Regions from separate parts of the Acetoanaerobium sticklandii genome, predicted to be linked through region 1. Evidence: riboswitches for the same ligand, from Rfam matches in the RefSeq annotation. Region 1 holds a riboswitch; the other holds the start of a gene.
The links. A riboswitch is a leader RNA that binds a small molecule or an ion and turns the genes downstream of it on or off. The one in region 1 is predicted to bind lysine.
Positions count from the first base shown of each region.

Region 2: another riboswitch for lysine. It lies ahead of kal (3-aminobutyryl-CoA ammonia lyase); the one in region 1 lies ahead of dapA (4-hydroxy-tetrahydrodipicolinate synthase).

Region 1 covers NC_014614.1:1,953,703-1,966,597, reverse strand. The annotation lists gene recG (ATP-dependent DNA helicase RecG) at 1-222, shown strand, start outside; gene rsmD (16S rRNA (guanine(966)-N(2))-methyltransferase RsmD) at 235-801, shown strand; gene coaD (pantetheine-phosphate adenylyltransferase) at 794-1,282, shown strand; gene CLOST_RS09295 (hypothetical protein) at 1,284-1,733, shown strand; gene CLOST_RS09290 (nucleotidyltransferase) at 1,800-3,032, opposite strand; gene CLOST_RS09285 (hypothetical protein) at 3,029-3,604, opposite strand; gene CLOST_RS09280 (tRNA threonylcarbamoyladenosine dehydratase) at 3,677-4,384, shown strand; gene CLOST_RS09275 (DUF342 domain-containing protein) at 4,445-6,043, shown strand; gene CLOST_RS09270 (GAF domain-containing protein) at 6,055-7,596, shown strand; gene CLOST_RS09265 (EAL domain-containing protein) at 7,745-9,520, shown strand; gene CLOST_RS09260 (YbaK/EbsC family protein) at 9,584-10,042, shown strand; lysine riboswitch at 10,131-10,289, shown strand; gene dapA (4-hydroxy-tetrahydrodipicolinate synthase) at 10,455-11,348, shown strand; gene dapB (4-hydroxy-tetrahydrodipicolinate reductase) at 11,345-12,106, shown strand; gene dapD (2,3,4,5-tetrahydropyridine-2,6-dicarboxylate N-acetyltransferase) at 12,204-12,895, shown strand, end outside.
Region 2 covers NC_014614.1:1,541,410-1,554,304, forward strand. The annotation lists gene kamA (lysine 2,3-aminomutase) at 1-806, opposite strand, end outside; gene kdd (L-erythro-3,5-diaminohexanoate dehydrogenase) at 867-1,901, opposite strand; gene kce (3-keto-5-aminohexanoate cleavage enzyme) at 1,996-2,817, opposite strand; gene kal (3-aminobutyryl-CoA ammonia lyase) at 2,828-3,208, opposite strand; lysine riboswitch at 3,272-3,446, opposite strand; gene mgsA (methylglyoxal synthase) at 3,523-3,915, opposite strand; gene rodA (rod shape-determining protein RodA) at 3,932-5,038, opposite strand; gene minE (cell division topological specificity factor MinE) at 5,064-5,336, opposite strand; partial or broken gene minD (septum site-determining protein MinD) at 5,352-6,147, opposite strand; gene minC (septum site-determining protein MinC) at 6,176-6,817, opposite strand; gene CLOST_RS07115 (penicillin-binding transpeptidase domain-containing protein) at 6,887-9,673, opposite strand; gene mreD (rod shape-determining protein MreD) at 9,679-10,167, opposite strand; gene mreC (rod shape-determining protein MreC) at 10,181-11,041, opposite strand; gene radC (RadC family protein) at 11,058-11,744, opposite strand; gene CLOST_RS07135 (Maf family protein) at 11,761-12,336, opposite strand; gene rnfB (RnfABCDGE type electron transport complex subunit B) at 12,447-12,895, opposite strand, start outside.

The DNA.
Region 1 (12,895 bases):
CAAAAGGATTTAGAACTCAGAGGACCTGGAGAATATTTTGGAACAAGACAGCATGGATTAGACAATTTTAAGCTAGCAGATATTTCGAAACATATTTCAATTCTTAATCTTGCCAAGGATTTTGCAGATGAGGTAATGAGCGAAGATCCAGAATTGAAAAATGAAGAAAACAAGGCTATAAAAATAGAATTAGATAAACGATTTAATAAATTTATGGGTTAATGGAGTGGATATATGAGAGTTATAGCTGGGAAGGCAAGAGGAAAGAAGTTACTATCTCCTCAAACGGATAAGATAAGACCTACTCTAGATAGAGTAAAGGAATCACTGTTTAATATTATCGGCTTCGAAATTAGAGATTGTAGCTTTTTAGATTTATTTTGTGGAAGTGGAGCTATAGGAATTGAAGCAATCTCTAGAGATGCAGATAAAGTTTATTTTGTAGATAGAGATTCTAGCTCTATTGAGCTCACACAAAAAAATATAGAGTCTTGTAAATTTGATTCTACAAAATATAAAATACTAAAAGCAGACGCATTTGAGGCATTAAATTCGCTTGCAAACAAAGGAATAAAATTGGACTATATTTTTATGGATCCACCTTACGGATTTCTAGATATAGATAAAATCATTGAGAAAATATCTCAGCTCGATTTATTGAGCAGTGGAGGGCTTTTGATTGCAGAAACAGATATTGATGACTCTATATCTGAAAATATAGGAAAACTAAATAAAACTAGAGAAAAAAAATATTCAATAACCAAATTATCGTTTTACGAGAGGACTGAACATAATGGCTAAAATAGCAGTATATCCAGGGAGTTTTGACCCTATAACAAATGGGCATATTGATGTTATAAAAAGAGCGTCAAAGGTTTTCGATCATCTGATAGTTGCTGTTTTAGTAAATGACAGTAAAAAAAGTATGTTCACTCTTGATGAGAGACTAGATATATTAAAACACAGTATAGATAATCTAGATAATGTAAGCTTTGATAGTTTTTCAGGGTTACTTGTGGATTATTGCAAAGAAAAGCAATTATCAGCAATAGTGAGGGGCTTAAGAGCTATTTCAGATTTTGAATTTGAGCTACAAATGGCTCAGATGAATAGACAACTATATGATGAAACTGAAACAGTCTTTTTTACTACGAGTGAGCAATATTCATATTTAAGCTCAAGTCTAGTAAAGGAAGTTGCGAAATTTGGCGGAAAAATTGATGGACTTATACCAGATTATGCTATAATAAAGATGAAGCAAAAGTTGAGTAGGGGGGAGTAAAGTGGAGGTATTAAATCTTTTGGAACTTCTCGAGGATATAATTGAGGAAGGCTCTAAGCTACCTTTTGGAAATAAGGTAATGATTGATAAAAGTAAGGCACTGGAGATTCTTCGTGATGTACGTATTAGTCTTCCAGATGAAGTAAAGCAGGCTGAATGGATTAATACAGAAAGACAAAGGATCATCGATGATGCAAAAGAAGAAGCAGAAAAGATGATTAAGGACACTGAGGATTACATAAAGCAGAAAGTTGCTGATAGTGAAATCACTAAAAAAGCTCAAGAAAATGCTAAAGAAATCATTGAAAAAGCTGAAAACAAAGCTAAAGACTTAAAGGATGGGTCTAGAGAGTATGCAATTGAAGTACTTAAAAAGCTAGATACAGATTTAGGAAAGTTAAATAGCAGACTACAAAAAAATATGCAAGAATTAAGAGAATTTGATTTATAAAATGAAAAAGATTTTATCAAGCCTAGGCTAAAGATAAAATCTTTTTTTGTTGCTAAAATACGGCTTCTATTTTATAAAGACAGGAGATTTATAATAATCTTGATCTAAATTAGAACCTAAGTCAAAAGCTTTTTTGCTAGTTCTGTTAATTAAATTATAAATTCTAGTAGCTTTAGTATCGTAGTTAAAACTAATTCTTTGAAGCTCAGTTTCGGGGGTAAAGGCTGAAACCTTATTTATAATAGGAATAGAGCTAGTTTTCTTCATGAGATTAAGAAGCTCAGTTCCTTTCTGATTAAAAGCCAAAACTCTAACATATGGAGCTGGAGAAGTGGTATTTATTATAATATTCATATCAGTCTTAGTTATTTCTAGCAAAATATTAAATAAAATCCTCTTAATTCTCGTGTAAGTAAATCTTTTGCTTTTAATAGAGCTTGCAAGCTCATCCAAGGTAGAAGAAGTAAGAGCCTCTTTATAAATTTTATTGTGGAGTCCTTCATTTACGTCAAATATATCGCTTAATCTATCTAAATTGCAAATAATATTATAACGTATAAATTCAAAAAAACTTTCATCGTGAATTATTTTATCTAGCTTAACAAGTTCATCAATCATAGCATAGGTGGGTAGAGGAACAAAATTCTGCAAATTAATATCCAGAGTTGTTTTAAGCTGTTCCCTGATTGCTGTTGCACTGCAAATTTGCCCTACTAAATCTATACTATTATAGGTGCTTCCAGTACGTTTAATAGTGTGGGGCGTTATTGAGCTTTTTTGTAATATAAGCTGCTTAGTATATTCAAGCCCCAAAATATCGTTGGAGGTAGTGCTCAAATCCACTTTTGATATTGCTTTCAAAGCATTTTCTCTAGCTTTTGGATAAGGTATTCCTAATTTTAGGTTTTCTTTTATTGAATTACTTAGAAGCTCGCTTTCATTTGCAAGAAGCTCAGATGCCATCAATAAGCTTTCTACATCGTTTGATTCGCTCCCAAAGACTAAATTATCTACCATATTAAGCTGATTAAGTATTGAAATGCTCCCTTTTGCAAATATTTCTGAAGACTGTGAAGCGAATAAAACTGGCAATTCAATTACTAAATCCACTCCGTTTTTCACAGCTAAAGCAGCTCTATGCCATTTATCAAAAAGAGCTGGGCCTCCTCTTTGAATAAAATTGCCACTCATTATACCTATACAATGGGTGGCATTAGTTATTTGTTTGGATTTTTCAAGATGAAGCTTATGTCCATTGTGAAAAGGGTTGTATTCTACTATAAATGCTGTCGTTATCATGAAATCACATCCTTGATACTGTCGTGAATTTTTCTAAGGATACCTTTTTCTGGGTCTAACAATAGTTTTAGATGATGAGGACTTTTTGATGCAGTTTGCAAAAATTTATCTTCGTTTATAATCAAATGATAGTTTCTTCCAGAAACTATTCCTAAGTTTGAAAGGGGTCTATTATGAGAAGTTATTACCCTTAGAATTTTAGAAATATTATTTTGATTTTTTGCTAAATCCACTTTTGCTATATGGTCTATTAGCTGATTATATTTTTCCAAAACAGTATTTACAAAGGATAGGATTTCGTCCTTAGGAGAATTAGGTAGTTCTTTTGAAGATTTATACTCATCTTGCTTCAAGCTGTATTCAGAGTAGTGCTCTGATTCAGAGTGCATTTTTTCTAAATGATCATAAAATTGCTCTTTTGAAAGCCAAAAGTTATCGGAAAAATTAAAGGTGCTATTTTGAATTTCAAATGAGGGAGCAGATTTTTCCACACTATTTACACTGCTTACAACAGTTTGACGAGATACTAAAATATCGCTTACTCTACTTCTGTTTACTCTAGAAATTCTCATTTTACACCTCCACTAACTTATCTATATATTATATCGTAATTTGTATAGTATAATATAGGGCGAGGTGAAAAAATGAAAAAAGAATTTCAAAGATTAGGATTACTTTTTGGAGAAGAAAAAGTGGATTTATTAGCTAATAAACATGTGGCTATTTTTGGCATAGGTGGAGTAGGAAGCTACGCAGCAGAAGCTATTGCTCGAAGCAATGTAGGAAAAATAACCTTAGTTGATTTTGATGATGTGGATATTACAAATATAAATAGACAAATTCCTGCACTTTCATCCACTATTGGAAAAAAAAAGGCAGATGTAATGAAAAAAAGAATTGAAGATATAAACCGTGATTGCACTGTAATCGTACTAGATAAAAAATATCTGCCCGAAAATAGAGAAGAATTTTTTATAGAAGATTACGACTACATTGTTGACGCAATAGATATTATTACTTCGAAAATAGATTTGATAGTAGAAGCTAAGACTAGAAATATACCTATTATTTCATCTATGGGAATGGGTAATAAAATTGATCCTACAAAAATAAAAATTGAAGATATATACAAAACTCATATGTGCCCACTTGCAAAGGTACTAAGAAAAGAATTAAAGGCTCGAAATGTTAAAAACCTACTGACTGTGTTTTCTGAAGAGCAGCCACTAAAGCCAGTTATTACCTTAAACAGTGAGAGTAAAAAAGTAGTTCCAGGCTCTACAGGATTTGTACCATCTGTTGCAGGACTGATTATGGCTTCTAAAGTTATCCAAAATCTATTAGTTGAATGATTTTTTTAGAATATTGTGGTAAAATAAGTTTAACTATATTTTTTGAGAGGAATAAATTCTATGACTACCATATTTGAAGATAATAATGTATGTGTATTCTTACAAGAAACAAATGATAAAAGTGAAGTGTGGTTGATTGTAAAAAACCATTCTATTCCACTGAATTATTTAGATTCTATATGTAGAGATTTTCCTAGAATCAAGATATCTAATTTTATTTCATTAAAAAAAGCTTTTGATAATCCGAATGTAAGTGTATGTATAGGAGACTATAAGCCTAAGTTTGCTGTGAGCACATCAAAGGATGAAATGTATGCATACATAGATATAAATATGACCCAAAGCGAGCTTGAAAGCTTAGATTTAAATAAAATTAAGACAGACATCATCTCTGCATTAAATGAAGAGGGCATTAGAGAAGGAATAAATTTAGATAGTATTTCGCAGGATATGGAATCTTTTGCTAAAGTTCTTGTAGCAAAGGGGATAGAACCGGTTAGTGGAAAAGACGCAAAGGTAAAATATTTCCAGCTAAGTGAAAAAAAACCTACGATAAAAAGCGACGGAAAAGTAGATAACTATGAGATGAATTTGATAGATAAGGTTGAAAGAGGAGGGTGGCTAGGGGAAAAGATACTACCTACATTAGGCCAACCAGGCAAGACAGTTTCTGGAAAAACTGTATTAGCAAAACCAGGAAGAGATTATATGCTGAAGTTCGATGCTAAATCAGTAGATGAGGTGTTGGAAGAAGGGAAAATAAATCTCGTTGCAAAATTTGATGGTGCTGTAAAGTTTGAACAAGGTAAAATTGGAGTACACAATCATTTAGTGATAGACGAAAATGTGGGCTATTCCACTGGAAATATAGATTTTGATGGATATGTTACAATTAATGGAGTAGTTGAAGATTTATTTTCTGTAAGAGCGACTAAAGATATTTTCATAAAAGGAAAAATGGGAATAGGAGCTGTAGGAACAATACATTCTGTTAATGGAGATATATCTATACTAGGCGGAGTGAATGGAAAGAAAAAAGCAAAGCTCATAGCAGGTAGAAATGTGTATGTAAAATATGTGAATGAAGCTGAAATAGAAGCAAAAGGTGAAATTAACATAGGTTTATATGCTTTTGAAAGTATATTAAAAGGGGATAAAGTTATTTTATCTCCAGATAAAGGAAAGATTGTAGGAGGAGATATTCAAGCCAAGCATCTTGTATCTGCAAATACTTTTGGGAACTCAATGGAGAAAGCTACTAAAATTCAAGTTAAGGGATTTGACAGAAATAAAGTAAATGAAGAGCTGAATGTAATAAAAGTAAATTTCAATGAGACTATTGCAAAAGCCAATCGTTTAAAAAGAGAGCTTGAAATTCTTGAATTAAATCAAGATAATCTATCTGAAAAAGAAGAATTTACCTATAAAGGGATGCTTTTAACTTATGAAAATCTAATTGATGACATCAATAAACTAAATTATGATTTTAAGAAGCTAGAAGAATTCTTAAGAACAAAAGGCGAAGGAGAAGTAAAAATACTTGGAAGCGCATATCCTAAAACTGTTCTAGATATTAAGAATCTTCAAAAGGTTATAAGTAAGACTATGGCAGGCTCATTTTATGTCAAAGATAATAGCCTTCACCTAACGCAAATATAAAGGAGCAATATATGGATACATGCACGAGTCAAAATAAATGCATCTATAATATGGAAAAAATTCTAACCTCTGTAGATTATTTTTCTCAATTTTTAAGTTTAGAACAGATACTCTCTTACGGATATGAATTTTTTCATGACACCTTGGGGTTAAGAGCATCAGCTATATATTATTTAGATGAAGATAACTATAAGCTCATGAATCAGATAGGATACAAATGCGGTATCAATATTAAAGAACATAAAAAAACAGCAAAAACAAATAATCTTGCAACTTTGCATGGAAGAATTTTATATGATAATTTTGAGAAATATTTTGATGAAGCTTTCATTGACTATTTTGAACCAGAGCTGATTGTGCCTATGATTGTTAAGGACAAGCTATATGGGTTTATAATATCAGATGGTTTTTCTTACAATGATAGTACTCACTCGAGTGTACTCAGTATGGAATATCTAGAGGGAATGAAAACCTTGCTAAATTTGGCTCTTTCAAATACACTTTTATATCGAGACTATAAGAAATTGGCAAAAAATATGGATAAGGAATTATTTCAACAGTTTTCTATAAATCAAACTACTAAAATACTTTTAGCAGAAACAGATATCGAGAAGCTTTATAATTTATGTATAGATGTAGTCCGTGAGCTTACTTCAAGTAGCGTAACATCACTAATATTATATGATTCAATTCGAGACAAATTTATAACAAAGGGATATAGTGACATCATAAATTTCCAAAATTATTATGATGAATATGAGCTTTTAACTAATGAAATTGAGATGCAAAAATCAGTATTTGATTTAGAAAAAGATATGCATGAACTGAGAATTATATTCGAAAATCCAGAGCGATTGAAAAAAATTCCAGCAAAATATGTAATCATGATAGGAAAAAATCCTATAATGGGGTTTATAACTGTTGGAGAGCCAGTCAGTGGAGCTGTTTATGATAGTTCCACCATGAATCAAATAGAAAATGTTGGAAAAACTGTTTATCTTGCTTTAAAAAATGCAAATCATGTCGCAGAAATTAAAGAAAGAGAACGTGCTACAGCTGTTCAGCTAAAAAATATAAAAAAATTAAATGCAATGATTAGAAATATAAATTCTTGCTTAGAATTAGAGGAATTATTGGATATAACTCTAAAGACTTTAAATGTGGGATATAAGGTAAAACAAGTTGCAATTATATTAAAAGATTATGAGGGACTTTTGGTTAAATCAATTGGGTACAAATCTGATGAAATAAGTATTAAACCACATATATTTAGCGAAAGCTATGATGAAGTATTTTACAGTCAAAATTCGAGAAGTACAGAGGATTTTATTAGCATTAGTGAAGAAGATGCGGCAGAATCAAACTGTGTGATTTTACTTCCTATTAAATCAGATTATGTAGATATGACAGAAGATACCATATTAGGTTACTTGGTTATTACGAAATTAGAGGGAATTATGGAAGAAAGCCATATTGTAATATTCGAAACTTTAACTAGCAGTATTACTCCAGTAATAAAACAATTTATTGAATTAAGGAAATTTAAAAATTAGTATTTTTTTATTAAAAATATAAATTATATTTAAAAAGATATTCTATTTTTGAATATCTTTTTTTGTACTTTTGAGGTATAAATAGTATAATAATATTATTATGCATATAATAATTATTAATATAAATTATATTTTTAGGAGAGCTTTGATGAAAAAAAGAGGATACAATAAACATAATATAAATCACTTTAAAGTAATGGTATTGCCTCTTATGATTACTGCTATAGCCATTTTTGTTGGAAATATATTAACCTATGTTTACAATAATATCATGATAGCTTTTTTCATAAGCATCCTTGCAATAGTAACATTTTTATGGAGCCAAAACAAAAATATAATAACTCCGATAAAAAGACTTGAGCATGGTATCAATAAGATAGATTTAAGCAATAATTTATCTTATAGGCTTCCAATACATAGAAAAGATGTTTTTTATAGTATTTCACTTGCAATAAATGCTATCTTAAACAAAACAGAAGAATTATTTCATAAGATAAAAGATAATGAAGAAGCATTAATGAGCTCTAATGATGAAATTATGGCTGCGTACGAGCAACTTAGAGCATCTCAAATTGAGCTTGAAACTAAATACTCTGAAATTGAGCAATATAGTCAGGAGCTAGAAAAATTAAAAAGTCATATAGAACATATGGCTTATAATGATGAGCTTACTAATCTTCCAAATAGAAGAAGTTTTATGGAAAGATTAAGCAGTGAACTGGAATCTAAAAAGGAAGGCGCAATTATTTTTCTTGATATAGATAATTTTAAAGCCATAAACGATACTCTAGGACATGTACATGGAGATGAGCTCCTTAATAGAGTTGCGTATAGATTAAAGCTACTTCTTGGAGCTAATGCCTTTATATCTAGATTTGGAGGAGACGAGTTTTTAATTCTAATAAGTGATACTGATAAGGAATCAGTAGAAAATCTTGCAAAATCTATCAATGATATTTTTGATGAGCCATTCTTGCTGAACAATAATAAAATAAATGTAGATTTTAGTATGGGAATAACATTTTATCCAAAGGATAGCTCGGATATAAATGAGCTTATAATGAATGCAGATACAGCTATGTATCAAGTAAAAGCAACTGGAAGAAATCATTACAAATTCTTTGATTGTGAAATGATTGAATCTATAAAAGAAAAAGTGAAAATTGAAACCAAAATTAGAGAAGCCTTAAAAAATGATGGGTTTGTTCTCCATTACCAACCCCAAATTAAAGTTGATTCTCTTTCAATATATGGTTTTGAGGCCCTACTTAGATTTAAAAATGATACTCTATCCCCTGCTGTGTTTATACCTATAGCAGAAGAATCAGGTCTTATAATTGAAGTTGGTAGATGGGTTACAAATGAAGCTATTTTGCAGTTATATGACTGGAAAGAAAGACATATTAATCTAAAACCAATATCTATTAATTTATCAACAAAACAAATAATGGACACTGGATACATAGAGTTTCTTAGGGCAGGTCTTGAAAAATATGAGATACCTCCTGAGTTCATAGAAATTGAAATTACAGAAAGCATCTTGCTAGAAAAAACTGAAAGAACAATTGAATTTCTAAATGAATTAAAGCAGGTTGGAGTAAAAATAGCTCTGGACGATTTTGGAACTGGGTACTCATCTCTGAGTTATTTGACTTTCATACCTGTGGATAAAATTAAATTAGATAAATCATTAAGTGATAAATTTCTGGAGCTTACAAATATTAAAGTTATGGATAGTTTGATTTCACTAGCACATAGTCTTGAACTGGAAGTAATTGCAGAAGGCATTGAAGATTTAGAGCAATATAGAAGACTTAGAGTAGGAAAATGTGATTATATTCAGGGATATCTTTTTGGAAAACCAATAGAAATAAATGAAGCGGATAAAATTTATGATTCAAACTTATCATATGTAATAGCATAGCTTATGCTATTACATATTTTTTAGGATTATTAAAATTACAAAAGGCTTAAGGGGGAAAATTCCATGTCAGTCCAAAGCGTAAGAGAATTTTTTAAAAGTAAAAATCTAGATTATAAAATATATGAACTTGAGGAGAGTACTGCTACTGTTGAATTAGCAGCCAAAGCTCATAACGTAGAGCCGGCAATGATTGCCAAGAGTATGGCTCTTCGGTTGAAGGAAAGATACATAATTATTGTCACAGCAGGAGATGCAAAGTTAGATAATAAGAAATTTAAAGATGAATTTAAAGAAAAAATTCAGTTTTTAAAAGGTGACGAGGTACCAGAGATAACAGGTCATCCAGTTGGAGGAGTTTGTCCTTTTGGGTTAAAAGAAAATTTTGATGTTTACTTAGATGAATCATTAAAACGCTTTGATTTTGTATTCCCAGCTGCAGGTTCTGCAAATACCTCAATAAAAATTGCTCCAGATAATCTTAAAGATATAACAAATGCAACTTGGATATCAGTTTCAAAATAATTTTGAATAATTTCTTGACGTTTTATATTGCTTTATGTTACTATTTTAAAAATACCTAAGAATTTTAAATAAAAATTGAATACGTACAATACTTTAAAGAGGCTGCGGTTAGCTAAGAGTACTTTAATTAGGAAAGGGGCAACCGCCGAAGCATAAGCTAGAAATAGCTGTGCTGGGACTATGTTTAATAGACATAGTACTGTTATTATGAGATTGCCCAATCTCATAATATTGCGCTTTATAGTGTTGGGGCAAAAGGGAACTTTTATATTTCTGTGCGCATATATATAATAGTCGTGAGCCTTTTGCTCACGGCTATTTTTTTATACGAAATTAAGTTAGGTGTTAATATCTTTAGTATTTAAGTCTGATATTGATATTGTTAAAACTTACTTTTGAGAGGATGATATGTATGAGTATTTTTACAGGAAGTGCAGTAGCTTTAGTTACCCCATTTATTAACAATCAGGTTGATTATAAAGCATTAGAAAAATTAATAGAATGGCATCTAGAAGCTAAAACAGATGCTATAGTAGTTTGTGGAACTACAGGAGAATCATGTACACTTTCAAAAGATGAGAAAAAAGATGTGATAGCATTTACCATAAAAAAAGTATCAGGAAGAGTACCAGTAATAGCAGGAACTGGAGGCAACAATACCCAAGAAGCAATAGAGATGAGCTTATTTGCAGAAGGGATAGGAGCTGATGCCTTATTGCTTGTGACTCCTTACTACAATAAAACTACTCAAAGAGGTCTAGTTGCACACTACTTTGCAATAGCTGATCAAGTTAATATACCGATAATTTTATACAATGTACCATCTAGAACAGGTCTAAACATTCAGCCGGAGACTGTAAAAGAGCTAGCCACTCATAAAAACATAGTTGCAATCAAAGAAGCAAGTGGGGATTTAAGCCAGATAGCAAAAATTGCTAGACTTTGCCCTGATGGATTTGACATTTACTCTGGAAATGACGACCAAATACTTCCAGTATTATCGCTTGGTGGAGTAGGTGTGATATCAGTAGTTGCAAACATACTTCCAGATGAAACACACCAAATATGTGAATTATACTTTAATGGAATGACTCAGGAAGCTACTAAGCTCCAACTTGATATGCTAGATATAATAAATGCACTTTTTATTGAAACAAATCCAATTCCTGTAAAAGCAGCGTTAGAGATTATGGGGAAAATAAATGGAGAGCTTAGACTTCCACTTATTCCAATAAGTGATAGCAATAGAGAGCTATTAATTAAAAGTATTAAAAATTTTAATCAGTCTATGGGGGTGAGCGCTTGATTAACATAGGAATTTCAGGAATAAATGGAAGCATGGGCCAGATCCTATCAAAAAAAATAAGTGAAGATAATATGTTTACCCTAGTGATGGGAATAGATGCTAGACCAGAACTTTATGAAAATAAATGTAAGGTTTTTGAAAAGCCTGCTGATTCAAATATTTATCCTGATTTAATCATAGATTTTTCTCATCACTCATGTCTTGATGAATTATTGTTATTTGCTAAGGAGCATGGGATTAGTCTTGTTCTTGCAACTACAGGTTACGATGCAGCTCAAATTGAAAAAATACACAGCTATAGCTCAGATATTGCTATTTTATATTCTGCAAATATGTCTTTTGGAATAAATTTAGTAAAGACAATTTTAGAAAAATATTCAAAATTACTAGATGAGCGAAGCTATGATATTGAAATAATTGAAAAGCATCACAATAAGAAAGTAGATGCACCTAGTGGTACTGCATATATTTTAGCTGATGCAGTAAATTCTGGTATATCCACCCCAAAAAACTTTGTAAATGGAAGACAAGGAAGAACCAATCCTAGGACGACAAATGAAATAGGGATACATGCAGTTAGAGGAGGAAATATCTTTGGTGAACATGAAGTTATATTTGCAGGAAGCAGTGATATAATTGAGATAAAGCACACGGCACTTTCTAAGGATTTGTTTGCAGATGGAGCTATTGATGCTGCAAAATGGCTTTATATGAAAGAAAAAGGAATGTACTGCATGCAAGATATGTTTGAAATTTAAAAATTAAAAACAAAAATATATGGTTTTATACGTAGACCATAAATTACGTAAATAATAAAAAGGAGATTATGATAATTAATTTATCATAAAAAACATTATGACTAACGAAACTAAACTAACAGATGCATATGAAATTGCTAGATTTATAAAGGAAGCTAAGAAAACCACTCCGGTAAAGCTATATGTTAAGGGAGACCTAAATTATGAAGCCATTAATGAATTAATGGTTTTTGGAGAAGGAAAATCGAGAATTTTATTTGGAGAAGCTGATGAAATAAATAAATTTTTGGAGCTAAATAAAAACCAAATCGAGTTTTATTATATAGAAAATGATAGAAGAAATTCCGCTATTCCTATGTCAGACTATACAAAATTTGATGCGAGAATTGAGCCAGGTGCAGTAATTAGAGACAGAGTATCTATAGGAAAAAATGCCGTTATAATGATGGGAGCAGTAATAAATATTGGAGCAGAAATTGGCGATGAAACAATGATAGATATGAATGCTGTAGTTGGAGCTAGAGGAACAATAGGAAAAAGATCTCATATAGGAGCGGGAGCGGTCATTGCTGGTGTACTAGAACCACCTAGTAAAACACCAGTTATCGTGGGAGATGACGTTTTAGTTGGAGCAAATGCAGTAGTGCTAGAGGGTGTAGTAATTGGAAATAACAGTGTAGTTGCTGCTGGAGCTGTAGTTACTGAAGATGTCCCAGAAAATGTGGTTGTTGCTGGTTCGCCTGCGAGAATTATTAAGCTCAAGGATGAGAAAACTAAAGAAAAGACTCA
Region 2 (12,895 bases), 410 kb from region 1:
TGCATGCAATCATTTACACCTGCAAGAAGCACACTTTGATTTCCAAGAGGAATACCTGCATCAGCAAGTAACTCACATGCTCTTTTAGACTCTTCAGTAATTTCATTAGGATGGTTGAAGTGTGTATTTAACCATACTGGATGATACTTTTTAAGCATAGAAACTAGTTCTGGTGTAATTCTTTGTGGCATTACAACTGGTACTCTTGATCCTATACGAATAACCTCAACGTGTGGTATTTCACGAAGTCTTTTGATTGTGTACTCAAGCTTTTCATCTGAGATTAATAGAGCATCTCCTCCTGAAAGTAGAACGTCTCTTACTTGTGGAGTATTTTTGATATATTCAATCGCAGCATCTATTTGCTTCGTATCAACAGCAGAATCTGTTTGACCAGCGAATCTTCTTCTAGTACAGTGTCTGCAGTACATTGAACATTGATCAGTCATTAAAAGAAGAACTCTATCAGGATATCTATGTGTAAGTCCTGGAACTGGAGAATCTCCATCTTCATGAAGTGGGTCTTCTTGATCAGACGCTGCTCTATGTAGCTCTAAAGAAAGAGGTACAGCTTGCTTTCTTACAGGGTCATTTGGATTTTCTACATCAATTAGCGATAGATAGTATGGAGTAATAGCCATTCTTAATGTATCAAGACATCTTTTTACCCCTTCTTCTTCTTCTGGAGTAAGTGGAATATATTTTTTAAGTTCTTCAACAGTTTCTATACGATTTCTTACTTGCCATTTCCAATCATTCCAATCTTCTTGGCTTACATGTGAAAAAAACTTATCCTTTAAACTCATAGCAAGACCTCCTTGTTAATAAACAATAAATAATAAACAATAAACTAATACCTTAGTAAATTATAGATACATCTTTTCAAATGTAGTTCTAACTATTTCTGATTCTCTAAGTATTTGAAGAGTTATCTCAGCATGTCCTTTTGTGTATCCATTTCCAATTATCATATCAACGTCTTTTCCAACTCCCTCAGCCCCTAAAGCTGCTTTTGTAAAGCTTGTTGCCATTGAGAAGAAGTATACTGTTCCGCCATTTCTGATTGGAAGTATTGAAGACATTTCTGTATTTTCTACGTTTACGCAGTTGATTGATATATCATATTCGTTCCCGTTATTTGCTGCTAAACTTGTTTCTAAAACTTCAACTGGAAGCTGAGCACTTGCTATTATTACATCATCAACTATACCCATTTCTAATAGTTTTGCTTTACTTTTTTCATTTCTTACAAGGCCAACTACTCTTCCTGTTGGTCCTACTCTTTTCTTAGCTTCATAGCAACACATCATTCCAGACTTACCAGCTGCTCCAAGAATTAGAACTGAATCTCCAGGTTTAACAAGCTTTGCTGTTTGAGCAGGTGCTCCAGCTACATCTAATGCTGCAAGAGCTAAAGTTTCGCTCATGTCAGTTGGTAGCTTTGCATATATACCGCTTTCAAATAATATAGCTTTACCTTTAATTTCTACTCTATCTATGTCTGGCTTAATATCGATTATTTCGTCTATTTGAAGTGGAGTTAGTGAAAGCGATACTAATGTAGCTATTTTATCTCCTACTTTTAAATCAATTTTGCCTTCTAAATCTTCACCGATTTTTTCAATAGTTCCAATCAGCATTCCTCCTGAACCAGTAACAGGATTTTGCATTTTACCTCTTTCTCCAACGATTTCTAAAATTTTTGCAGCAATTTTCTTTGTATCATGACCAGCTTCTTCTTCAATTTGAGTAAAGCTCGCTGAGTCAACATTCAATGCTTGTACATCTATTAGTATCTCATTACTGAAGATGTTCATATCATTAGAAATTTTAAGTGCAGGTTGTGGTAGTGATCCTTTTGGTTCAATTACACGATGAGTTCCATATTTACAGCCTTTCATTACAAATCCCTCCAATTGTTATATAAATTAATTTTATTATTAACTATATTATTTAGATTTATTTATTATACTTTTTATACTTATATTTTTAAAACTATTTAGAAATTCCTAGTATTTCTCTTGCTTCTGATGGAGTAGCTACTGGTCTTCCAAATTCTTTAGCTAATCTTACGACTTTTTCAACTAACTCGCCGTTGCTTTTAGCTGGAACACCTTTTTCTATGTAAACGTTGTCTTCAAATCCAACTCGTACATGACCACCTGTAATAATAGCCATCGCTGCCATTGGGAATTGATTTCTTCCCATTGCTGATACTGTAAATGATGATTCACTTGGAATGCTTCCAATTAAAAATACTAAATCTCTTGGTGTTGCGCTTATTCCTCCATTTACACCCATAACGAAATTAAAGTGCATTGGAGTTTGGATATGACCTTTTTTAGCTAATCTAATTGCCATATCAATCATACTCTTATCGAAAACTTCACATTCTGGTTTTACACCATTTTTAATCATATATTTCGAGAAATTTATAATCATATTTTCTGTGTTTACAAAGATTTCATCTCCACCAAAGTTACATGTTCCGCAGTCTAATGATGCCATCTCTGGTTTAAGAAATACTGGTTGAAGCCTTTCTTCATCTGTCATTCCTACAGCTCCACCAGTTGAAGGTTGAATTATTGCATCTGGACAGGCTTCCTTTATCGCATCAACACACATTTTAAATCTTTCTTTTGATTGAGTTGGAGTACCATCGTCCTCTCTTACATGAAGGTGGATAACGCTTGCCCCAGCATCATAAGCTGATTTTGCTTCTCTTACTATTTCCTCCACTGTATAAGGAACATTTGGGTTGTGTTCTTTTGTAACCTCTGCTCCACAAATTGCAGCTGTTATAATTAACTTTTCCATTCTTTTATCCCTACTTTCTTTGTTTATCCTTAGGAACTACGCAAGTACCACTAGCACGACATACTACAATCGGAGTCTCAAGTACATCGCATGCTGAATCATTTATATCTGTTCTTGGAACAATTACTTTTCTTGCTTCAAAAATCATTTTTCTTGATGTATTGCCTTGCTCTGTGATGCTTCCTTCAACTTCTATGTAATCGCCAGCAAAAACTGGAGCCATAAACTCAACCATGTCATACGCTTTGAAAAGTCCTTCGTCTCCATCATTCATTATAAGTAGTTCAGTTGCTACGTCTCCGAATAGTTGAAGCATTCTCGCCCCATCTACAAGACCACCGCCATAATGAGCGTCATGAGCACTCATTCTAATTTTAAGTACAGATTTCATTTTGATTGCCTCCTTAAAAAATAAATTAAACTAAAAAAGCGCTATTTACGTCATGACATGCATGACGTAAATAGCGCTCCATGATTAACATGGCAATGGTAAGTGCTGAACATTACCACCAAAGAAATATCCAAGAACGAATAAGTCTCTTCGGCAACAAAGACATTAGTACAATTCATCGAGTGTTCTTACTCTTAGCATAATTGTATTACCTTCTTGTTGCACCTCTATTTACGAATTTTTATAATTTTCATTTTGATTATAATCCTTAGTTATATAATTGTCAATAAAGGAAAATTTAAAAAATTTAAAAATTAATCTATTTCTCTGTAATTTAAGTCTCCTCTTTTTAAACCATTTATGAACAACTCAGCAGAGGCAAGGTTTGTAGCAAGTGGTATTGCGTGAACATCACATAATCTAAGTAAAGCTTGTACATCAGGTTCGTGCGGCTGAGCTGTAAGAGGATCTCTTAAAAAAATAATCAAATCCATATTGTTCTCAGCAATTTTAGCACCTATTTGTTGATCTCCTCCAAGAGGACCTGATAGGAACTTATGAACACTTAACCCTGTCATTTTTTCTATTAATCGTCCTGTTGTTCCTGTCGCAAATAAATTATGTTTTTTAAATATTTCTGAATACGCAAGAACAAAATTAATTAAAATATCTTTTTTATGGTCATGTGCAATTAATGCTACGTTCATAATATACACTCCTAATTTAGAAATTAATTTTCCTTCGTTTGACAGATACATTAAATACAAGAGCAAGTGCCATCATGCTTGTAAGCATAGAACTCCCTCCATAGCTTACAAATGGCAATGTTACCCCTGTTACTGGCATTACTCCCATAGTCATTCCTACATTTTGAACAAATTGATATAAAAACATAGAAGTAATACCGACTATGATAAGAGTACCATAAAAATCTTTAGCTGAAGTTGCAAGGGCATAAAGCCTTTTAAAAAAAACAAAATATAATATTAGAACAACTGACATCCCTATCAAACCAAATTCTTCACCTAAAACAGCAAAAATAAAATCGCTATCTGTTACAGGTAAAAATCCATATTGATTTTGAGTTCCATTAAATAATCCTTTTCCAAATATTTTTCCTGAACCGATTGCTATCATCGATTGAATAACTTGAAAATTTCCTTCAAAAGATGGATCTCCTGGATTTAAAAAAGCATCAATTCTAGTTCTTTGATGAGGTCTAAGAATATAGTTGTATATAATTGGAGAGAAGACAAGCGCACCCAATATCGCATATAAAACTACTTTCAAATTCAATCCTGAGATATAAAGCATCCCAAATATTATAAAAGAAAAAACTATTGCTCCTCCAAGGTCTGGTTGCAACATAACGAGAATAATAATTGGAAGAGGATATAAAACAGCTAAAAATATTTCTTTTAAATCATATAACATATCTTTTCTTTCTTCTAGATATTTTGCATAACCCAAAATAAAAGTGAGTTTTACAAGTTCAATAGGTTGAAAATCTATTATTTTCAAATCAATCCAAGATCTAGCTCCAAATTGTGCTTTTCCTAATCCTGGGATATATACAAGAAGAAGTAGTCCTATCCCCAAAATATACAATTGCTTTTCATAATTTTTAAAATCATTATAATCGAAAAACATGAAAAACACTATAAAGAATACGCCCATAATATATGATGCGCTTTGAATTATTAGCCTCTTGTAGCTTCCACCTTCATTAACACCAGTTGCACTGGAAATTAAAATTAAACCAATGCTAAAAAGAAATAAAACAATTACAAACAATATAAAGTCAAAATCTTTATATTTTTTTAAATCCATATTAATGCTCCATTCAATATCTTGACTACTTCATTCTTTTGATAGGTATGTTTGCAACAAGAGCTGGAACCATTTCAGAGTTATCTTGGCTCTTAGTTTTTATCATCTTAACTTCGATATGTTCCTCGTCCACTTCCATATATTTTTCAATTGCAAGTAAAATATCTCCTTTTAATGCTTCTAAAACAGTTGGAGAATAATTTCCCTTATCATGAATCAGGACAAGCTTTAATCTTTCTTTAGCAACATTTTTGCTAGAATTTTTGTCGTTTGAAAAAATCTTAAAGATATCAAGCATGATAGCACCTCCTCACTATTTTAGTCCAATAAGTTTTTTTAATTTTGACATAAAACCTTCGTTTAAATTTAGGTCAATAAAAGGTATTTCTTCACCTTGGATTCTCTTTGCAATATTTCTATATGCTTGCCCCGCTAATGATTTTTGATTTGTAACAGCAGGTTCTCCTCTGTTTGTAGAAATAACTATATTTTCATCATCAGGAACTACACCAATCAAATCTATGGCCAAAATATCTAGAATATCGTCGATATTCATCATATCTCCTCTTTGAACCATATCAATTTTTAATCTATTAATTATAAGTTTAGGATTATGTATTTCACTTGCTTCTAGAAGCCCTATGATTCTATCCGCATCTCTAACAGCTGAGACTTCAGGAGTTGTAACTACTATCGCCTCATCAGCACCTGCAATAGCATTTTTAAATCCATTTTCTATACCTGCTGGGCAATCAATCAGTATGAAATCAAATTCTTCTCTTAAAGTATCGCATAGTTTTTTCATCTGTTCAGGACTTACAGAGTCCTTGTCTCTTGTTTGAGCTGCAGGGATTAAAATATAAATTTTCAAATCTTTTATCTTTTATCATTGCTTGTTTATATTTGCATCTTTCTTCAACAATATCAACTAAATCATAAACTATTCTATTTTCAAGTCCCATAACTACATCCAAATTTCTAAGTCCAATATCTGCATCAATCACTATCGTTCTTTTGCCTTCTAGACTTAAAGCTGTACCTAAATTTGCTGTAGAAGTTGTCTTTCCAACTCCTCCTTTTCCTGAAGTTATTACAATAACTTTAGACATACTTTGTGCCTCCTCTAATAAATCATCTTTATATTTTTGTAGGGTAATTTTCGATAACTATATGTCCATCATGTACAAATGCAATCTGAGGCAAGCTATTTGAAGAATATGTATCGTCATCTGGAGATATTGCAATTACTGAAGATATTCTAAGTTGTATAGGATTAAGTTTTATAGCAGAAACAAAAGCTGATTCATCACCTTTGCTTCCAGCATGAGCTATCCCTCTAAGCACTCCCATTACAACTATATTCCCATCTGCGATTAATTGCGCTCCTGGGTTTACATCCCCTAAAACCACTATATTCCCTTCATATTCTACAAAAGCTCCAGATCTAATGGTATTTTTTATAAATTTTGTAGGCTTTTCTCCATTTGTATTATAATACATAGTGTCTGAAGAGAGCTTGTTGATGATGGCTTTTTCTTTTTTTGAAAAATTAATATTATATTTTTCCTTTAAAAAATTGATTAAGTCTAGCTTTTCTTTTTCGTTTAGATTTGTAGCATAAATATCACAAAATTGTGAGCCTTTGAAAAAAAATAAATTAGAATTAATTTTATCAATTAAATTTTTTCTAGCTTCTTCATAGTCAGCTTCATTATTTATAACTATAATGAATCCATCCTTAGTACCCTTAAATTCTATTGTATCTTTTAAAGATTTCATCAACTAGTCCTCCAAATATTATATACTATATTATAAAATTATTCTTTATAAACTTTATCAATTGTTTAGTTAATTTGTACTATTCTCATCAACTTGCTCTTGCTCTGAAGTCGTAATGTCCTCATTTTGATTATTTATTCCAAAATACTGAGCAATTATTTCTCTTGCTACCGGACCTGCATAGCCACCACTGCCTCCTTGAAATATCAGGGAAACTACAGCTATTTCAGGATTGTCATGCGGAGCATACGATACAAACCACGCAAAATTGTCATAGTTGTCTTTAAACCTATTTATATCTTCATCTGATAGACTAGGATTTAATTCCAATATCGCTCTTCTAAGATATCTATGTGATGCAAGATTTTCTGTTGATTCCGATTTGAGTTTGTTTGCTAAATTAACTGCTTGAGTCTTATCTACTCTATAGTCTCTCATATGTGATAGTAAATACTCTTCTTCGTCAACAGCTGGGATTTTACCACTTTTTTGCGCTGTGCCTGTTTTTGCTGCAACTTTTATTGGGAAGTTCTGAAAGATTTCCTTTGCAGTTCCTTCATCCGTAACATCAATCATCCCTCTTCTTAAATACTCAAGATTATCTTTGTTTACAGGGATTTCTTCAGATTTTCTCTCAATTTTATCAATATCTGATTTATCATATTTCTCTATTCTATCAACTACAGTTACTCTGTTTAAGTATCCATTGTTTGCAATAGCTGAAATATAATTGGCAATTTGAAGAGGTGTATAAGCATGGGCTCCCTGTCCAATAGATAGGTTAAAGGTATCTCCAGTTTTCCAGGTTCCTTGATTGTAATAGCTGTATTTAACGTATTCAGCAATTTCAACTGCTAAATCTTCCTTTACCTTTAGCTCTTTCATTCTATTTATCAATTCTGTTCTAGATGGGTTTTCATCCATCCATGAAACAATTTTGTTTATTCTTTCCTCATATAACGGACTAGAGCTGGTAATATCTGTAAAGTAATTTCTCATCTTTGCATTAATAGAATAGTATAAAGCCTTTCTAGTTTCCTCTAGCTTTTGCTTAGGGTCTGGAACCTTACCAGAAACCTCTTCAATTTGAATACCAGTAAAATCATCAAGACCAAATAGTTTCGCCATATCAAGGATTTTTCCAGAATTCATCTCAACAGGCAGAGGTTTCTCTTTTGCATAATCATAACCTACACTTATGCTATAGAAATAATAATTACATGAGTCTCTTAGTGCAGCGACTAAATCTTCTTCGCCATGTTTCCCACCATAATCATTCCAAAACCAACAACCGAATCTTCTTCCACCCATCTCTATAAAGCCTTCATCTTTAATTCTATAGTTTGGATCAAGCCCACTTTCAAGAGCAGCTAGTCCAGTTATCATTTTAAAAGCTGATCCTGGTTGTACTGAAGTCATTGTAGCAATGTTATATAATGGCTTTGGCGATAAAGGATCATTTAAATTTTCTGGCATTAAATTATCCATGTCGCTTGCTGAGACTCCAGTAGTAAAAATATTTGGATCATAATCTGGGTAGCTAGCCATAGCTAGAACTTCTCCAGATTTTACATCTAAAGCTACAACCGCTCCAGATGCAGCTTTATTATAAATTTTATTATTCTTTCTTAATCTTACATTTCCCCATTCACTTTCATAAGTTCCTCCAGTTTGAATTAATTCCAGAGTTTTTTTAAGTGATTCCTCCGCAACTTTTTGCAAATCTGAATCTATGGTTAAATAAACCGTATCTCCAGATAATGGCGTTTCATAATCTATGCTGTTAATAAGCCTTCCAAAAGCATCTACTTGAACTCTTCTGTAACCATTTTTACCCTTTAAAATTTCCTCATATTTTTTTTCTATTCCAGTTTTTCCTATTATATCTGAGCTATTGTATTTTTTTTCATTGACGTATTTAGCTATTTCTTCCTGTGTTGAAATCCTTCCAATTTGTCCGAGTATGTGGGATGCAAGACTTCCATTTGGATAATATCTTATAGGATTGATTTGAACAGTCACTCCTGGGATATCAATAGAAAGCTCTTCAATTGTAGATACAGTTTTTTTAGATACATCGACAGCTATTTGCACAGGTTCATATTGAAAATATCCTTTTGATTTGAGCATATCTCTTATTAATAAAATATCCCTTACTTTTGTATCATTTAGATTGTCTGGTATCTCATAGTATTCTTTAATTAATTTATAAGCTGCACTTGCATCTATATTTTTATCCTTAATTTTATATTTTGCTAACCATTCCTGCTTTCTAATCTCCTCTGTAAACTCCCATCTACTAACTGAAATAGGTGGATAAAACCCTGCGTCATTGAGTTTTTTTTGCAAATCAACTGCATGCTCTTCTTCTGTGACTTCAATTAAACCCTGGTCTTTTGCATTCTGAACTACAGTAAAGAAACTATCTTTCGCATCCTTGTTAGTCTCAATATCGTTTTTTTCTTTCCATTGGCTTATTTTTTCATCAAAAGCAAAAAATAATTCTGTTCCATTATTTTTTATAGGAAAATCATCACTAACAGCTTCGTTATTATTTCTAAGAATTTCCATTAATTTCAAGGCTGTATCATTTATCTTTTCTTTTACTAATTCATTCTGAGAAATCAAAACTGTAAAGCTTGGTCGATTTCCAGCTAAAAGTTTCCCATTTCTATCCTTGATTTCACCTCTAGGAGCTTGAGATTCGATTTTTTTGTAAACTTTATTTTCAGCAACAGAATAAAAATCGTCACCTTGAATTATTGTCATATATGACATTCTTACAAATAATCCAACAAAAACTATGCATATAAATGCATACATTATCTGAAATCTATTATTAGTATCTAACTTCATCTTGTTCACCACTGTTCTTCAACCTTATTGAGTACGATATTTAATGGATAAAATAAAAAAGCTGAGATTATGCCATTTATAAATACAGCTTCTACTATTCTTAATAAAAACATTCCTAACTCTATACCTCTAAATCCAACAATAGTTGAAATTAACAAATTATCTATAATTGTTGCAATTACTACAAGAAGTATAACTGTAAAAATATTCTCTTTAAATACCTTTTCTTTTAAACTCCCATACAAATAACCTATAGAAATAAATAATAGTCCATAGTAGGCAAAGTACTTACCAACACTTATATCAATAATCAATCCTAACGCTAAACCAATTATTGATGCCTTTTCTGCTCCTATATATATGGATATAAATACCAAATATATTAACATAAGATTTGGTCTATAAGAAAAGAATATTAAATCTATATCATTTAAAATTGTATTCGAAAAAACTATTAATAGTAAACCAATTACAAAGTATAAAATATTTTTCACAATTATACCTCTTTTAATTAAAATCTCTAGGATTTAGAATCATTACTTTATCAATTTTCTTCAAGTTAACATAAGGTTTTATTTTAACATATTTTAAAAGATTATTTTTATCTTCAATTATTTTATCAATGCTTCCGATTGGAATTCCTTTTGGATATAATCCTAATCCAGAAGTTATAATAATATCTCCCGGCAAAACTTTATAATTTATATCAAATAGATAGCCTTTAATATACCCTTCAAAATCTTTATATTCATAATCCATAGTTACGTTTTGACTAGCTATTCCAGTATATCTTTCTTCTCTTAAAACCTGAAAACTCACAGAAGATTTACTATCTAAAATAGATATGGCCTTTGAATAATTATCAGAAACTTCATAAATTCTTCCAACTAGACCTTTTCCTGTTAAAACTATACCATCCTTTTGAACATTTTGATTTTTACCAGCTGATATAGTAAATGATGTATAATAATTCCCATCATTTTTGCCCACTATAGATGCTGTAACATAGTTTTTTTCGTAATCCTCTTCAATAAAGTTTAAGCTTTGTTTTAAGTCACTTAACTGCTTAAGTTCACTTTCTGTAACTGTATTTTTTATAAGTTGTGTTCTTAATTTTTCTACTTCTATTTCTAAATCTTCTATTTTCTTATCTTTATCGTTTTTTGGTATTACACTCCCCATAAAATTTACAGAAGAGTTTTTTATACTCGAAATCATTTTATTCGGGGGAGCTAGCAATTCTAACCCGATTCTACTTAGTAAATTGTCATTCCCTTTTTTTACTGATAAGCTAAGACTAGTTATCAGTGTAAAAATCAACACAAGATAAATGTATAATTTTTTGCTATATTTTTTTTTATTAGGCATAAAATAATCTCCTAAACTATATTTGTCCATTCTCTTTAAAACTGTAAAAATTCCCATCTCCAATTATTACATGGTCGAGAATTTCTATCCCTACAATTTGACCTGCGCTAATAAGACGCTTTGTAATATTTATATCCTCACTACTTGGTGTAGGATCTCCTGATGGATGATTATGCATCAAAATCATTTTATTTGCACTTTTTTTGATTGCTTCTAAAAAAACTTCTCTCGGGTGAACAATCGATGCATTTAAGCTACCCTCTGAAATATCCTTAGACCCAATTATTACATTTTTTGTATTTAAGAGTACAACTCTGAAAATTTCTTTTTTCTTGTATCTAAGTTCTTCCATATATACATTACCTATATCTTGTGGTGAAGAAATTTTAAATTTTTGCATCTCAGAAGCTACAGAAACTCTTCTGCCTAGTTCTAGTGCTGATATTATTCTACAAGCCTTGGCTAGACCAATGCCTTTTATTTTTGATAATTCTTCGACTGTGATATTTGACAAATTTCTTATTCCATCACTTGTTTCTATGATTTCACGAGCAAGAGTAATCGCAGATTTATCTCTCGTGCCATTGTTAATCAAAATAGCTAAGAGTTCAGAATCAGATAAATAGGTTTCTCCCTTTTTAAGTAAAGTTTCTCTGGGTCTTTCTTCTTTTATAATATCTTTTATGAGATTACCACCTATCATATTAGCCCCCTAATCTCTAAATCAAGTTATAAGAAAACAACTCAGTCAGTACTTTATTTATCTCTGAAATAGGCAACCCAACAATATTAAAATAATCTCCTTCTATTTTATCTATAAAAACACTCGCTTTCCCTTGAATAGCATATGCACCTGCTTTATCTACATACTCATTTGAACTTAAGTAGCTTTCAATAGATTTTTTTGATATGTTTCTAAAAGTAACATCAGTCTTTACATAGTCAGTGTAGATAATATTCTTTTCAGAATTGGCTATGCAAAATCCAGTTATAACAGAATGTTTTTTTCCACTTAGCTGAGTAAGCATATCAAAAGCATCTTTGGCACTGTTTGGCTTACCAAAAATTTTATCACCTACGGTTACCACAGTATCTGCAGATATTATAGTTGCTTTTGGATTATTATCTAGTATATTCTTAGTCTTTAAATAAGCAATATGCATAGCATTTATAGCAGGGTGAAATTTACTATTTATTGTTTCATCCGCACATGGAATCTTTATAATATAATCTTTGTTAAAAATATCTAAAATATCTTTTCTTCTTGGAGATGCAGAAGCAAGTATTATGTCCAAATATTCATCCTCCTAATTTGTTTACTTCATAGTATTGCACTCTTTTTAGTGTATCATTCAATTAAAAAAAAAACAATAAAACCAAAGGTCTTATTGTTTAAATTTAAATCTTATATCATTTCTATAGCTTTTTTAGGGCATTTTTGATAGCAAACTTTACAACCTATACATTTATCTGGATCAACTTTATGTATCGCCTTTAGTTCACCCTCGATTGCATTTGTTGGGCAATTTTTGGCACAAATTGTACATCCTATGCACAGATCTTCGATTACTCTAGCAGTTTTTCTTTTTGATAAATCTCCACTAATTGCTTTTGTCGGACATTTTTCAACACAAACCATACACTGAGTACATTTTGAATAATCTATTTTTGCTAAGTTATTTTCAAAAGTTATTGCTTGGAAAGGACAACTCTTAACACATATTTGGCATCCAATACAACCAACACTGCATTTTTCCTTTACATCTTTACCTTTTTCCTTACTATTACAATCTATAGATACTTCCTGTCCATATGGAATCCAATGAATAACAGCTTTTGGACATGCTTCTATAC